Regions from separate parts of the Methylocella sp. genome, predicted to be linked through region 3. Evidence: predicted binding sites of a transcription regulator. Region 3 holds the regulator's gene; each other region holds the start of a gene.
What was found. Region 3 encodes LexA, which represses DNA repair genes until DNA is damaged. Its sites were predicted from a motif close to TGTTCNNNNTGTGTTCNG; they were not measured.
Positions count from the first base shown of each region.

Region 1: a site for LexA is predicted at 2,701-2,718, ahead of dinB (DNA polymerase IV). Genes of this name have one in related genera too.
Region 2: a site for LexA is predicted at 3,700-3,717, ahead of ssb (single-stranded DNA-binding protein). Genes of this name have one in related genera too.

Region 1 is NZ_JBGAHM010000007.1:26,180-31,570, forward strand. It holds gene ACILRB_RS05175 (hypothetical protein) at 1-1,391, shown strand, start outside; gene ACILRB_RS05180 (hypothetical protein) at 1,373-2,650, shown strand; gene dinB (DNA polymerase IV) at 2,785-3,960, shown strand; gene ACILRB_RS05190 (hypothetical protein) at 4,068-4,343, shown strand; gene ACILRB_RS05195 (UPF0104 family protein) at 4,411-5,391, opposite strand, start outside.
Region 2 is NZ_JBGAHM010000008.1:43,393-48,783, forward strand. It holds gene fabI (enoyl-ACP reductase FabI) at 1-352, opposite strand, end outside; gene fabB (beta-ketoacyl-ACP synthase I) at 339-1,562, opposite strand; gene fabA (bifunctional 3-hydroxydecanoyl-ACP dehydratase/trans-2-decenoyl-ACP isomerase) at 1,731-2,258, opposite strand; gene ACILRB_RS05800 (Tim44 domain-containing protein) at 2,576-3,625, shown strand; gene ssb (single-stranded DNA-binding protein) at 3,830-4,357, shown strand; gene gyrA (DNA gyrase subunit A) at 4,545-5,391, shown strand, end outside.
Region 3 is NZ_JBGAHM010000013.1:51,852-57,242, forward strand. It holds gene cysQ (3'(2'),5'-bisphosphate nucleotidase CysQ) at 1-199, shown strand, start outside; gene ACILRB_RS08055 (DUF1134 domain-containing protein) at 305-973, shown strand; gene lexA (transcriptional repressor LexA) at 1,011-1,712, opposite strand; gene ACILRB_RS08065 (HPF/RaiA family ribosome-associated protein) at 1,979-2,536, shown strand; gene ACILRB_RS08070 (superoxide dismutase) at 2,633-3,232, opposite strand; gene ACILRB_RS08075 (hypothetical protein) at 3,574-4,593, shown strand; gene ACILRB_RS08080 (S9 family peptidase) at 4,597-5,391, opposite strand, start outside.

The sequences.
Region 1 (5,391 bases), on a different contig from region 3:
CGCCAAAACACGGGGCGCGCGACGGGGAGCCGGGAGCAGGGCGCCAAAAAGGGAGCCAGGAAAACGACGCCCGGCGCAAGGCGCAAAACGGCGCGGGAGCGCGCCCCCCGCCCTCCCGCGCCAGCAACATGGCTGGCCCGCGCGGGCCAGAACGTCGCGCGGCAAAACGGCTTGAAGCGCAGGATTTTCTGGCGCAGTTCGGCCGGCACGAGCGCGCGCGCGAAGGCGCGGGCGCGGCGCTTCATGTCGAAATAGCGCCCGAGCGCCGGCGCCTCGATCTCGGCGATGCGGCCCGGCAGCAGCAGCACCCGCCCGCCCTCCGGGTGGCGCAGGCCGATCCGCGCCGCGGCGATGGTCGCGAAATGGGCGTTGTCCTGCCCGACGATCCCGCCGCAGGCCGAGAGCAGCCCCACGTTCTTCGCCGCCGTGAACGTCTCCTGCGCCGAAAGCTCGGGGCTGCGAAAGAGCATCTTGTGGTTGGCGTTGTCGTAGCGGCGCTCCTCATGGTCGAAGATCACGCGCACGCCCGGCGGCGGCTCGATCTCGTCGAGCGCCTTCGGGCTGTCGCTCGCGAGAAAGAGCGACTCGAAGCGCCAGCGCCCGTAAACCTTCGCGATCGCCGCGTTGAAATGGCGCGACGGCACATAGGCCGTCTCGACGGTCTTGTCGCCGCGGCGGAAATGGACGCCGAGCGTCGTCTCGCCGACGCCGAGCCGCGCCCGCGCCGCCTCGATCTCGTCGGCGACCCGCGGCGCGAAGGCGACGACGCCGCCCTCGGCGGCGAGCGCCGCGTCGGCCGCGTCGTTGGCGAAGCGCAGGAAAGGCTCGTCCTGCGCGCGCGTCGGATCGTAGAGGGTTTCGGCGGCCAGCGCCTGCGGCGGCGGCGGCGCGCTTTGCGGCGCAAAAGTCTGGCCATAGGGCGGATCGTCGTCACGCGAGAACACCGCGCGCCGCCCCGTCGCCAGCGCGAGCTCAAGCCCCATGACGCGATGCGCGATCTGGCCGCCATAGCCGATCGGAATCTGCTCGATCAGGAGAAAGCGGTCGGCCTGCTGAAACTGCAGGCGGTCGAGGGCGTCGTGGACAAGCTGGGGGGAGAAATCCGTCATATGCGACCGCCGAAGAGAAATCCGCCCGCCGCGAGGGCGGGCGCCACGCCTTTTCCTATACGCCGCGCCTGTGGAAATCATCCATCAAGCCCGCGCAATTCGAAGCGCCTGCGGGCGGGGCCGGCGCGCTCAAGCGAAAGCGAAGGCGTTTTCCGCAAAAGGGCCTCGCCGTCGCGCCGCGCCGTCGCCATTATGCGCCGCGGCCGGCCGGGCCGCCCGGGCGCCGGCGGAGCCGCGCCGTTCAACCTTGCGACAGGGAGCCGATGGGCCGCACTTTTCTGATGATCCGCTCCGTCGGCTTCGCCCTATTCACGAAGCTCAGCGGCGCGGCGACGGTGTTCGTCGCGCTGCCGCTCGTCGCGCGCGGGGTCTCGGCGCAGGACTATACGGCCTTTCTCACGGCCATGAACGTCGCGGCGGCGATCGGCCTCGTCTTCGCGCCCTTCGGCGTGCTGTTCATCCGCGACATCGCCCACGCTTTCGCCAGCGACGACCCGAAGGCGCCGATGGAGGCGACGCGGCGCTGCTTCAGCGCCCATGCGGCGCTGTCGCTCGTCGTCGCGGCGCTGTTCGCGCTCGCCGGCGCCCTATGGGCCGCGCTCTACGGACTCAAGCCCGCCATCGTCGTCGGCGTCGCGCTGAATTTCCTTCAGATTGCGGCGGGCTTCGGCCAGATCTACCGCATCGCGGAGCGCACCGACCATGTGACGAGCCTCGTTCAGACCGCCGCCAATCTCGCGCTCGTCGGGGGCCTGCTCGCGCTCGCCCATTTCGGGCGGCTCAACGACATGACCGTCTGCCTCGTCTATTTCGGCGCGCCCGCCCTCGCCGATCTCTGCGTCTTTCTCCAGGTCGCGGCGACGCGCGGCCTTTCGCCGAAAATCGGCAAAAACGCCTTCGCGGCGCTCTGGGCGCGCGCGCCGGAAAGCCTGCCGCTCTTTCTTTCGCCGTTCGCCGACTATGTGAAGATCTACGCCTCGGCGATGATCGCGCTCGCCGTCGCCGGCGCCCATGACTATATCGTGTTCTCGACCAGCGTCCTGTTCATCGCGCGGCTCGTCAACCCGCTGACGCTCGTCACCCGGCCGCTGATGCCGGCCTTCATCGACGCGCTGCAGCGGCGCGACGCGCTCTGGCTCAACGGCCTGCGCCGGGCGCTGTTTGCGGCCGCGGGGCTCGGCGCCGCCGTCGCCGCCACGCTGCCGTTCGTCGTCAACCGCGACCTGCTCGCCCTCGCCCTGCCGAAGGAGGTCGGCGAGGTTTCGGCGGCCTTCGTGCTCGCCTGCGCCTATTTCGCCTTCTCCTATGCGCTCGTCTCGCTGCTCGCGCCGCTCTACATCGGGGCGCGCCGGGCGGTGCCCTACGGCGTCGTCAATCTCGCCTTCACGCTCGCCGGCGCGGCGGCGGGCGCCCTTCTCGCGCTGCGCTTCGGCGCGCAGGGCATGATGAGCGCCATGGCCGGCTTCGGCACGATCTCCGTGCTCGTGCTGCTCGCCTCGATGGACTGGGGCGCGGCGCGAAAGCCCGGTCAAAAACCCTGAGGCCCGCCGCCCGCCGGCGCGGCGAAAGCCTGCGGGCAGGATGCGGGCTTGCGAACAAAACATGAATAGACGAAAATTCGGGCGGCGCGGCGATTCGCGGCGCGCCGTCCCGAAGCGCCAGCCCCGAACCCCTCATGCTCGACGCGACGCCCTTTCGCCGTCAGGCGCAGCCGGCCCGCCCGCCCCTTGAGGCCGAGGCCGCGCCCGAAACGCCGGCCCGGCGTGTGCGAAAAATCATTCACGTCGACATGGACGCCTTCTTCGCCTCGGTCGAGCAGCGCGACGACCCGTCGCTGCGCGGCAGGCCCGTCGCCGTCGGCGGGGCGCGGGCGCGCGGCGTCGTCGCGGCGGCGAGCTATGAGGCGCGCGCCTTCGGCGTGCGCAGCGCCATGCCTTCCGTCACGGCGCTGCGCAAATGCCCCGACCTCGTGTTCGTCAAGCCGCGCTTCGACGTCTACAAATCCGTCTCGCGCGAGATCCGGGCGATCTTTTCCGAACACGCCTCCCTCGTCGAGCCGCTTTCGCTCGACGAGGCCTATCTCGACGTGACCGAAAACCTGACCGGCGCGCCGTCGGCCACCCGGATCGCCGAGGAGATTCGCGCAAAGATCTTCGCCCGCACGGGCCTCACCGCTTCGGCCGGGGTCTCCTACAACAAGTTTCTGGCCAAGCTCGCCTCGGACCATAAAAAGCCCGACGGGCTTTTCGTGGTGCCGCCGGCCCGGGGCGAGGCCTTCGTCGAGCCGCTGCCCGTCGCGCGTCTGCATGGCGTCGGCCCCGCGACCGAGGCGCGCATGAAGAGGCTCGGAATCGAGACCGTCGCCGACCTGAAGGCGCTGCCGCTCGGCCTGCTGCAGGAGCGCTTCGGCAAGGCCGGCGCCTATTATTACGGGATCGCCCGCGCCATCGACGAGCGGCCGGTGCGGCCGGACCGGATCCGCAAATCGCTCGGGACCGAGAGCACCTTCTTCGAGGATCTGCATGGCTTCGAGGCGATGCGGCTCGCGCTTCTGCCGATTCTCGACAAGCTCTGGCGCCAGGCGCAGGCGCTGGGCGTCTCGGGCCGCACGGTGACGCTCAAGGCCAAGACGGCGGATTTCAGGATTTTTTCGCGCAGCCGCTCGCGGTCCGAGCCGGTGCCGGAGCGCGCCGCGCTCGAGGCCGAAAGCCTCGCCCTGCTGCGGCCGCTCCTGACGGAGGCCGCGTCGCCCCTGCGTCGCGGCGTCAGGCTGCTCGGCGTCACGCTCGGCGCGCTGAGCGGGCCTGACCTTCGGCCCGCGCCGCGCCAGCTCGACCTCGGGCTCAGCTGACGGCCGGGCGCGCCGGCCCGGTGCGCGCCCGCACAGAGAGCCGCGCGGCATAAAACTAGTCTTTCTGCATCGGCGGCGGATGGAGCCGCCCCGACGGAGAGACGACAATGACCGCAGCTCGCAAGACTTTCGCCGCCGGCCTCGCGGCCCTCGCCCTCGCCGGCGCCGTTTCGGCGTCCTCCCCCGCCGCCGCCGGCCCGTGGCGCGCCTATCATCCCTGGGGCTGGGGCGTCGGCGCCGCCGCCGCGGGCATCGCGATCGGCGCGGCCGCCGCCGCCGCGACTCCTTATTATTACGCGCCGGCCTGCTATTTCAGCCGCCAGCCCGTCGTCGACGCCTATGGCGAGGTGGTCGGCTTCCGCCGCGTCCGTGTCTGCAACTAGGCGCGTCCGGGTTTTCCCGAGCCAAAACCCCGGGGTTCCCGCCCGGGGTTTTCGCCGTTTTGGCCCCTCAAACGGCGTCGGCGCCGCGGCCTTCGATCTTTTCGCGCGCCGCGGCAGAGGCGCCGGCGTCGCCGCGCGTCTCCTGCGCCAGCTCAGGCCTTTCATGGGCGAGCGTCTCGCGCAGCCTCGATTTCTCGAAGGCGACGACGATCACGAGCGAGATCATGAGCGGGATGATGAGATAGAGCAGCCGGAACACGAGCAGGGCGGTCAGCACCTCGACCTGCGGCGTCGCCGGCATGGCCTTGATGAACAGGATCTCGAACACCCCGAGCCCGCCCGGCGCGTTGGAGACGAGCGCCGCCGAGAAAGAGGCGAGGAACACGCCAAGGACCACGAAGAAGCCGGGGTTCGCGGCCTCGGGCAGGGCGAAATAGATGATGCCGGCCGCGCCCAGAAGCTCGAGCGGCGCGGCGATCATCTGGCGCAGGGCGATGTCGGGGCGCGGATATTCGAGCCTGAAGCCGCGCAGCACCAGCGGCTTCAGGCGCAGCACGGAGCCGACGTTGTAGAGCGCCACGAAGGCCAGAAGCCCGAGGCCGACGACGAAGGCCGTGGTCGGATTGGTGAGGAGCCCCGGCAAAAAGCCCGAAAAGCGCGACAGCAGCTGCGGCTCATAGACCAAAAGAAGCCCGCCGAGAAACATCGAGCCGAGCGCGAAGGTGAAGGAGCAGAGCGCGACCAGCACCGCGACCTGCGCCGCGCTGAGGCCCTTGGCGCTATAGGCCCGGTAGCGCACCATGGCGCCCGAAAACACCGTCGCGCCGATGTTGTGGGCGAGCGCATAGGTCGTGAACGAGCACAGGCCCGCGAACAGCCAGGAGACGTTGGAGACGCCAAGATGACGCAGCGCGATCTTGTCGTACCAGGCGAGCGCGGCGTAGGCGACGAGCGTGGAGGCGATGGCGAGCGCCCAGTGCGCCGGCGAGATGGACGAGAAGGCGCGCCACAGCCCCGGCCAGAGGTTCTGTCCGCGGAACTCCTGATA
Region 2 (5,391 bases), on a different contig from region 3:
GGCCCTTGAGTTCGGCCTTGTCCGAGAAGGCGACGCAATGGACCAGAAAATCGAGCGAGCCCCAGAGATCGCGCACGGCCGCGAAGACCGCGTCGAGCGAGGCGAGGTCCTCGACGTCGCAGGGCAGGACGAGATGCGAGCCAAGCTCGGCGGCGAGCGGCTTCACCCGCTTGCCGAGCGAGTCGCCCTGATAGGTGAAGGCGAGCTCGGCCCCCTGCGCGTGCAGCGCGCGCGCCGCGCCCCAGGCGATCGAATGATCGTTGGCGACGCCCATGACGAGGCCGCGCTTGCCGGCCATGAGCGGCGCGCGGAAGCGCTCCGGCGCGCCGCCGCCGGCGTCAGGCGTCGACATGCTTGAAGACGAGCGAGGCGTTGGTGCCGCCGAAGCCGAAGGAGTTCGAAAGCACGGCGCGCAGGGCGACATTGTCGCGGCGCTCGCGCACGATGTCGATGTCGGCGAAGGCCGGGTCGAGCTCGTCGATATTGGCGCTGGCGCAGATGAAGCCGCTCTGCATCATGAGCAGCGAATAGATCGCCTCCTGCACGCCGGTCGCGCCGAGCGAATGGCCGGTCAGCGATTTCGTGGCCGAGACCGGCGGCGCCTTCTCGCCCGAGCCGAACACGGTCCGCAGCGCCTCGATCTCCTTGAGGTCGCCGACGCCGGTCGAGGTGGCGTGCGGGTTGACGTAGTCGATCGGCGCCCTGACGCCTTCGAGCGCCAGCCTCATGCAGCGCGCCGCGCCCTCGCCCGAGGGGGCGACCATGTCATAGCCGTCGGAGGTCGCGCCATAGCCGGCGATCTCGGCGTAGATCTTGGCGCCGCGCGCCTTCGCCCGCTCATATTCCTCGAGCACGACGACGCCCGCGCCGCCGGCGATGACGAAGCCGTCGCGGTTCCTGTCGAAGGCGCGCGAGGCGGCCTTCGGCCGGTCGTTGTAATTCGACGACATGGCGCCCATGGCGTCGAAGAACACCGAAAGCGTCCAGTCGAGCTCCTCGGAGCCGCCGGCGAACATGACGTCCTGCTTGCCCCACTGGATCATTTCATAGGCGTTGCCGATGCAATGATTGGAGGTCGCGCAGGCGGACGAGATCGAATAGTTGACGCCCCTGATCTTGAACCAGGTGGCGAGCGTCGCGGAGGCGGTCGAGCCCATCGCCTTCGGCACGGCGAAGGGGCCGATCTTCTTCGGCCCCTTGGCGCGGGCGATGTCGGCGCCTTCGACGATGGTGCGCAGCGAGGCGCCGCCCGATCCCATGATGATGCCGGCGCGCTCGTTCGAGACCTCGTCAGGCGCAAGGCCGGAATCGGCGATCGCCTGCTCCATGGCGACATGGTTCCACTGACCGCCCTGGGCGAGGAAGCGCAGCGCGCGCCGGTCGATCATCGCCTCGGGCTCAAGCGTCGGCATGCCATGGACCTGGCTGCGGAAGCCGAGCTCCGCATATTTTTCGGCCCGCACGATCCCCGAGCGGCCCTCGCGCAGCGAGGCCAGGACTTCCTGCGAATTATTGCCGATGGACGAAACGACGCCCATTCCGGTGACGACGACGCGTCTCATGCTCTCCTCGCTCCCGCCTGGCCCCCGCTTGCGGCGTCAAGGCCGCCTCGCTCGGCGCGGGCCGTTCTCCTGGTGAAATTTCGCCTCGCCGCCGCCAGAGCGCCGGCGTCGGCCTCTCCGGCGCCGCCGGACGCGCCGAAATCGTCTGGATTCGCGCCTCGGACGGCTTTACGCCGCGGCGGCCGCGCCAAACAGGCCGACGCGCAGATCCTTCGCCTCATATATGCGGGTTCCGTCGGCCTCAAGGAAACCGTCGGCGACGCCGAGCACGAGCTTCGTCCTGAACACGCGCTTCAGGTCGACGCCATAGACGACGCGCCTGACCGACGGCAGCACCTGGTCGGCGAACTTCACCTCGCCGACGCCGAGCGCGCGGCCCTTGCCGCGAAGGTCGAGCCAGCCGAGATAGAAGCCGAGCAGCTGCCACAGCGCGTCGAGCCCGAGGCATCCGGGCATCACCGGGTCGCCCTTGAAATGGCAGCCGAAGAACCAGAGGTCGGGCTTGATTTCGAGCTCGGCGCGGATCATCCCCTTGCCGTTCGCCCCGCCTTCCTCCGACAGCGCGCTGACGCGGTCGAACATCAGCATCGGCGGCAGCGGCAGCTGCGGATTGCCGGGGCCGAACAGCTCCCCGCGCGCGCAGGCGATCAGGTCTTCATATTCGAAGCTGCTGCGCCGCTCTTTGCCTGTGCTCACTCTCGCCAACCTCTTTCCGCCGCGGCCCCCTAAAGGGCCTTGCGCCCCTTTATCGACCCTCGCGCGCTCGCGTTCGACTCGTCGCGCGCCCGCGGCGCCCGGCGCGGGCGGCCGCAAAGTCGCGGCGTTCTAGCACAGGCCTCGTCCAGCCGAAAGCGCCCCGCGTCCGCGCAAGGCCGCGCCTCCCTTACTAAAAAGCAATCTTCAAAACGCCCCGAATCGGCGCCCGACCCCTTAATTTCAATCGGCGAAGGATCCATATCCGACGTTCAAGGCGGCGTGAGCCGTCCGAAGTCCAAAGCGGGGAAGAGGAGACCATGAGGATCCGCCAAAAGACGTTCATCTGGCTCGTCGCGCTGGCTCTCGCCGGCGGCGCCTCGGCCGACGCCTTCGCGCGGGCCGGCAAGGGCGGCTCCTTCGGCAGCCGCGGCGCGCGCACCTTCGACGCGCCCGCCGCGACCGCGACCGCGCCGCGCGGCGGCTCGGCCTTCGAGCGCTCGGCGACGCCGAATCAGGGCCAGTACACCCCGAACTTCGGCAATCAGGCGACGCAGCGGCGCGGCGGCATGTTTTCGGGCATCGGCGGCGGGCTGCTCGGCGGCCTTCTCGGCGCCGGCCTCGTCGGCATGCTGTTCGGCCACGGCTTCGGCGGCGGCCTTGGCGGAATCATGTCGTTCCTCGGCCTGCTGCTCCAGCTCGCGCTGCTGTTCTTCATCGTCCGCTTCGCGCTGAACTATTTCCGCAACCGCCGCCCGGCCATGCAGGGCGCGGCCGGCGGCCCGGCGCCCTCGCCCTTCGGCTTCAACCGGCAGGGCGACGGCGCTCCGGGGAGCGCGCCGGGAGGCGGCGCCTTCGGCGGCCTGTTCGGCGGCGGGCCGGGCGCGGGCCCCATGGCGGGTCCCATGGCGGGCCCGATGAACGGCCAGCGCCCCGGCGCGCCCGTTCCGCAGCAGAAGCTCGACGTGACGGGCGCCGACTTCAGCGCCTTCGAGCGCCGCCTGCAGGACATCCAGAAAGCCTATTCCGACGAGGACCAGGCCCGCCTGCGCGCCCTCGCCACGCCCGAGATGGCCTCGAATTTCGCCAATGAGCTCAACGACAACGCCGCCCGGGGCGTGGTCAACCGGCTCTCCAGCGTCGAATTCCTGCAGGGCGACCTGTCGGAGGCCTGGCGCGAGCCCGGCGCCGACTACGCCACCGTCGCCATGCGCTTCTCGCTGGTCGACGCGACCTATGACCGCGCCACCGGCCGGCTCGTCGGCGGCGATCCGGCCAGTCCGCAGACCGCGACCGAGCTGTGGACCTTCACGCGCCGGCCGGGCGCCGGCCCCGACGCCTGGGTTCTTTCCGGCGTGCAGCAGGCCTGAGTTCAGACGGCCCGCGGCCGGGTCAAAATGCAGCGATCGCCCGAATCCGCTTGCGGTTCGGGCGATCGGCCGTTAAGAACAAAAAAAGAACACAGGTGATGGGATAGTGGGGAAAAGCCGTCCGGCGTCCTGCGCGGACGCTTGCGGTTCTCTATAGTCGCGACCCCGGACCGCGACGGGCGCGGAACATTTTGGGAGCGTCACATGGCGGGCAGCGTCAACAAGGTCATTCTCATCGGCAATCTCGGCCGCGATCCCGAGACGCGCCGGATGAATTCGGGCGACGCTGTCGTCAGCTTCAGCCTGGCCACGACCGAAAGCTGGCGCGACAAGGCCTCGGGCGAGCGCAAGGACCGCACCGAATGGCATAACATCGTGATCTTCAACGAGAATCTCGGCAAGATCGCGGAGCAGTACTGCCGCAAGGGCTCCAAGGTCTATCTCGAAGGCCAGCTCCAGACGCGTGAATTCACCGACAAGGACGGCAACCAGCGCAAGGTCACCGAAGTCGTGCTGCAGCGCTTCCGCGGCGAGCTCACCCTGCTCGACAGCCGCGGCCGCGGCGACTCCGAGGAGCGCGGCGGCTATGAGGAGCCGGGCTTCGGCCGCTCCTCGCCGATGGAGCGCCCCGAGCGCGCCTATGAGCGGGCCGAGCGCGGCGAGAGCCGCCGTCCGGCGGGCGCGGGCGCGGGCCGCGCGGCCGACATCATCGACGACGACATCCCCTTCTAGGCGGCGGCGGCGGGCGACGCTTCGGCCGGTCCGCCGCGTCGCGGGATAATCCCCTGTTTTAAGACGCTTTCCGGCGCGGCGGCGGCGGGCGGCGGCGCTGGCCTTTCGCGGCGCGCCCGCCTATAGTCGGCGCGAAGCCTTCGAGCCGCGCCAAGCCGTCGCGGCGTTTTCCTGGATCAGCTCAGTTTTGGCCGACAACGACGCAAGAGAGCCGGGCGCCCCCGGCTCCGACATCCGCCCCGTCTCCATTTCGGACGAGATGCGCCGCAGCTATCTCGATTACGCCATGAGCGTGATCGTCAGCCGCGCGCTGCCCGACGTGCGCGACGGCCTGAAGCCCGTGCACCGGCGCATCCTGTTCTCGATGAACGAGAACAACCACACGCCGGACCGGCCTTACGTCAAGTCCGCCCGCATCGTCGGCGACGTGATGGGCAAATACCATCCCCATGGCGACGGCGCGATCTATGACGCGCTCGTGCGCATGGCGCAGAATTTCTCGATGCGCCTGCCGCTGATCGACGGCCAGGGCAATTTCGGCTCGGTCGACGGCGACCCGCCGGCGGCCATGCGCTACACCGAATCGCGCCTCGCCCGCCCGGCCATGGCGCTCCTCGAGGACATCGACTTCGACACGGTCGACTTCCAGCCGAACTATGACGGCAAGGAGTCCGAGCCCGTCGTCCTGCCGGCGCGCTTTCCCAACCTGCTCGTCAACGGCGCGGGCGGCATCGCCGTCGGCATGGCGACCAACATCCCGCCGCATAATCTTGGCGAGGTGATCGACGCCGTCGTCGCCCTCATCGACGACCCGACCCTGTCGATCGAAGAGCTGATGGCCTATGTGCCCGGCCCCGACTTCCCGACCGGCGGGGCGATGCTCGGCCGCGCCGGCGCGCAGTCGGCCTATCTCACCGGGCGCGGCTCGGTCCTGACGCGCGCCAAGGTCGAGGTCGAGACCATCCGCAAGGAGCGCGAGGCGCTCATCGTCACCGAGATCCCCTATCAGATCAACAAGGCGAGCCTTGTCGAGA
Region 3 (5,391 bases):
CGAGGGCGACGCCGACGTCTATCCCCGCTTCGGCCAGACCATGGAATGGGACACGGCCGCGGGCGACGCGGTGCTGCGCGCCGCCGGCGGCGTCGTGCTCGACGGCGAGCGCCATCCGCTGCGCTATGGCAAGGCCGGGCGGCAGTTCAGGAACGGGCCTTTTGTCGCCTGGGGCGATCCGGCGGCGGCGCGCGCCTGACGCGCCGCGCCTTTTTCACGCGTCCTCAACCCGTCGTTAACCTTGGCGCGACACTCTTTCGCCTCGCCGGCGCGAGCGCGGCGGCGGATCCGTCAGGGAGGAGCGATGCGCAGGCTTGAACAGACGCCGTCGGCCGTCGGGGCCGGGTCCGGCGCGCCGGCGTCGCCATGCGCCGCCGGCCGCCGCGACAGGCCCGGCGCCGCGTCGCGCCGGCGCGTGGCCGGGGTCTGCGTCGCGCTTCTCGCCGCCGCGGCGCTCGCGCCTCAGACCGTGGCCGCGACCGAGCGCCCCTCCGAATTCGCTCCCGACGAGATCGTCACGAACGGCCACAAATTCTTCGGCTCGATCTCGCGCGGCCTCGCCGAGGCGATCGAGCAGGCGACGCGGCGCTGGGGCAAGCCCAACGGCTATATTCTGGGGCAGGAGGCGAGCGGCGCCTTCATCGGCGGCCTGCGCTATGGCGAAGGGACCATGTACACCCGCAACGCGGGCCAGGTGAAAGTCTTCTGGCAGGGCCCCTCGCTCGGCTTCGACGCCGGCGCCGACGGGGCGCGGACCATGATGCTGGTCTATAACCTGCCTTCGACCGGGGCGATCTTCAACCGTTTCGGCGGCGTCGCGGGCTCGGCCTATCTCGTCGGCGGCTTCGGCCTGTCGGCCTTCATCAACGACGATGTTTACGTGGTGCCGATCCGCTCCGGCGTCGGCGCGCGGCTCGGCGTCAACGTCTCCTATCTGAAGTTCACGCCGGCTTCGACCTGGAATCCGTTCTGACCGGCTCCGTTCCCGGCGCCGCCCATTGGCCGCGGCGTCAGTAGCGCCGCAGCAGCGCGACGAGCCGTCCCTGGATGCGCACCCGGTCGGGTCCGAAGATGCGCGTCTCATAGGCCGGATTGGCGGCTTCGAGCGCGACCGAGGCGCCGCGGCGGCGCAGCCGCTTCAGCGTCGCCTCCTCATCGTCGATGAGAGCGACCACGATGTCTCCGGTCTCGGCGGTGTCCTGCTTGCGGATGACCACCGTGTCGGCGTCGAAGATGCCGGCTTCGATCATCGAGTCGCCGCGCACCTCGAGCGCGTAATGCTCGCCCTGCGTCAGCATGTCGGGCGGCAGGCTGATGACGTGGCTGCGCGTCTGCAGCGCGCTGATCGGCGTGCCGGCGGCGATGCGGCCCATGACCGGGATGGCGACGCTTTCGCGGCCCGCCTCGTCGTCGCGGGCGGGCTGCGGGCGCACGCGTCCAAGATCGCCCTCAATCACGCTCGGCTCAAACTTGCGGCCGCGCGCGCCGTCAGGCCGTGAGCCCGGCATGCGCAGCACCTCGATGGCGCGGGCGCGGTTCGGCAGGCGGCGGATGAAGCCGCGCTCCTCGAGCGCGATGATGAGGCGATGGATGCCCGACTTCGAGCGCAGGTCGAGCGCGTCCTTCATCTCGTCGAAGGAGGGCGGCACGCCGGTCTCCTTCAGGCGCTCGCTGATGAAGCGCAGGAGTTCGCTTTGCTTTTTGGTCAACATGGGTCGTCGGCCGCCATGGATCGCCTTTCGGCGCGCGAATCGGGCTCCCGCGCGCGAATCGGTCCGCACAAAGGGTGAACGAACGGTACATGTTCGTGCTGCGTTCCGCAAGCCCCCCGCCCCCGCGCGTCGGCAGGGGCGGCTCACGAAGAGATTTTGCGGCGGGGCGTTGACGGAACTTTCAGCCGCGCCATAGGTTAATCGCTCTCGCCGGCGCACGGCGACCCTTTTCGCCAAAGGCGCCGGCCATTTGGAGGAGAAAAGGCATGGATCGACCGCTGCAGATCGTCTTCCGCGACATCCAGCACTCGGACGCGCTCGAAAAACTCATTCAGGATCGAGCGCAGCGGCTTGAGAACGCCTATTCCCGCATTATCGGCTGCCGGGTCGTGGTCGGAACGTCGCATCGCGATCCCAACTCCGTGGTCGTTCCGCTGGCGCTGTGCGTCGAGGTCGAGATTCCGGGCAAGCCGCTCGTGGTCGCCAAGGCCGAGGGCAAGCGCAAGGGAGAGGCCTCGGCGCTCGTCAACAAGGTCTTCGACCTCGCCGAGCGGCGGCTCGAGCAGGTTTCCGAATTCGTCAAGAACACTTCGCGCCGGCTCGAGAACGCGCCCGAGACGGGCGTGGTGGCGCGGCTCTTTCCCGAGCAGGACCATGGCTTCGTCGAGGTGCGCGGCGGGCCGGACCTCTATTTCACCCGCGCCTGCGTGACGCGCGGCGACTTCAACGCCCTCAAGGTCGGCATGCTGGTCGAGGTGTCGCGCGCGCCCGACGGCCCGATGGGCCCGCAGGCGAGCGCCGTGCTCGCGCTCGTCGACGCGTGAGCGCGGCCGGCTGGCGATGACGCCGGCGCAAAAAGGGAGCGGGCCGCGCGGGCCCGCTCCGTTCAGCCGCTGGACGGGGCGGCGACGCGCCCGGCCTTATTTGGCGGCCTTGGCGTAAAGCTCGGCGACATAATCCCAGTTGACGAGATTTTCGACGAACGCCTTGAGATAGTCGGGCCGGCGGTTGCGATAGTCGATGTAATAGGAGTGCTCCCAGACGTCGCAGCCCAGAATCGGGGTCGCGCCATGCACGAGCGGGTTCTCGCCGTTCGGGGTCTTGCTGACGGCAAGCTTGCCGTCCTTGACCGAGAGCCAGGCCCAGCCGGAGCCGAACTGGGTGACGCCCGCCTGGATGAACTCCTCCTTGAACTTGTCGACCGAGCCGAAGCTGTCGACGATCGCCTTCTCGACTTCGCCCGGAATGGCGCCGCCGCCGTTCGGCTTCATCCAGCTCCAGAAATGGAGATGGTTGTAGTGCTGGCCGGCGTTGTTGAAGAGGCCGGCGTTCTTGCCGTAGGACTCCTTGACGATCTCCTCGAGCGACTTGCCCTCGAGCCCTGAGTCCTTCAGCAGATTGTTGCCGTTGGTGACATAGGCCTGATGATGCTTGTCGTGATGGTATTCGAGCGTCTCCTTCGACATATAGGGCTGCAGCGCCTCATAGGCGTAGGGAAGAGGGGGCAGGGTGAAGGACATGGCTTGCTCCTGGTGTCGCGCCGGCGGCCGGCGAGGGCCGCGCGGCTTTAACTAGACCGCTGGCTCTTGCGCAGCAACCGCCTTGGCCGGCGGCGCCGAAAGCTTCGGCGCCGCGCGGCCGGGCCCTGCTCAACGCTTAAGCGCCCCGTAAGGATCGACCGCCATAGTCGGCGGCGCTGGCGCGGCGCGGCCTGACGCGGCAGGATCGCCGGGGCGGCCCGGGCGCTCGCGCCTTGGCTTCGCCTCAACTGCGCGCCATCAACTGCGCGCCGTCAACGCGCGTTCGGACGCCGCCGGACGCGGGAGCCGCGGCGCCGCGACGTCATGAGCATTGTGAATTCATGAGTTATGTGACTTTCCTCGTCGGTCTGCTTCTGTCCGCCTGCGGCGGTTACGCCATGTCGTTTGGCTGGGGCATCGTCGCCGTCGAGCGCGGCTGGGCGAGCATGATCTCCGGCGCGGTGCTGCTTTCGGGCGGCGTCGTGGTCATGGCGCTGGCGCTCGTCATGCGGGGCGTCGCGCGGCTGCGCGCGGCGCTGTTGGCGCAGGCGCGCCCGTCTGCGCCAGCCGCTGCGCCGCAGCCCGCGCCTGCGCAGGACGAGGCGCCGGAGGCGCTGGCCTTTCAGCCGCCCGCCGAAGACGAAGCCCCGCCGCACGCGCTCATCGAGGATGTTCGCCGCGTGGTCGCCCAGTCGATCAAGGGGCGGCCCCTGCGTCCGGCCGAAGACGAGACGCCGGCCGCCGCGACCGGGGCGGACGCCGCCGCGCCATCGCGCCTTGAAGCCGAAGTCACGCGCGAAAACGCCGCCCCGGCCGAATACGCCTGGCCGCGCGACGCCGGGCGGTTTGAAGCCGCCGTGCGCCCGGAGCCCCGGCCGGCCGGGCCCGTTTCGCCCCCGCCGCCATCGCCGGGGCCGTCCTGGTCCGCTCCCCCGTCGCCCGCGCCTCCTGCCTCCGGGCCGTCTACGGGCGACGCGTTCCGCTGGCCTGCGCCCGAATCCGCGGGCGGCGCGGCGCAGGCGCAGCCCGCCGAAGCCCGCCCGCCGGAGCGTCGGCCGGCCGCGCCGCCCCGCGCGCCGGCGCGCGAGTTTCACCTGCCGCGCGCGGTGGGCCTTGAAGGCGTCGCGCCCGGGCTCGCCCCGCGCCAGCCCGGGGCGGCCGTCGCAGCCGCTCCCGCCGCAGCCCTGGCGTCCCCGGAGGCGGCGGGCGATCCCATGATCCTCGGCCGCCATGAATCCGAGGGCACGTCCTATGTCATGTACGCCGACGGTTCGATCGAGGCGACGTCCGGCCGGGGCGTGTTCCGTTTCGGCTCGATGGCCGAGCTCAAGGCGTTCATGGAAAGCCAGCCGCGCGGCTGAGGCTCAGGCGCCCGCGCCGGCGTCCGAAAAGCCGCCTTCGACGCAGGCGACGGCGAAGGCGTAGTGCAGCGCCGCCTCCTCGAGCCGGGCGAAGCGGCCCGAGGCGCCGCCATGGCCCGCGCCCATGTTGGTGCGGCACAGGACCGGCCCGCCGCCGGTCATGGTCGCGCGCAGCCGCGAGATCCATTTCAGCGGCTCCCAATAGGTCACGCGCGGATCGGTCAGCCCGCCGAGCGCGAGGATCGGCGGATAGCGCTTCGCCTCGACGTTGTCATAGGGCGAATAGGACCTGATGCGCGCAAAAGCGTCGGGATCGCGGATCGGGTCGCCCCATTCGAGCCATTCGGGCGGGGTCAGCGGCAGCTCGGCGTCGAGAATCGTGTTGAGCACGTCGACGAAGGGCACGTCGGCGACGATTCCGGCAAACAGCTCCGGCGCCGTGTTGACGACGGCGCCCATCAGCATGCCGCCGGCGCTGCCGCCCTGCGCCACGATTCCGCCCTCCCGCGCGAAGCCGGCGGCGACGAGATGGCGCGCGGCGGCGATGAAGTCCGAAAAGCTGTTCGGCTTGTTTTCGAGCTTGCCGTCGAGATACCAGCGCCAGCCCTTGTCCGTCCCGCCGCGGATGTGGGCGATGGCGTAGACGAAGCCGCGGTCGACGAGCGACAGCCGCGACGCGCTGAAATAGGCGTCGATCGCATGACCATAGGCGCCATAGCCATAGATCAGGGTCGGCGCGCCCCGCGAAAGGTCGAGGCCGCGCCGGTGCAGGATCGAGACGGGGACGAGCTCCCCGTC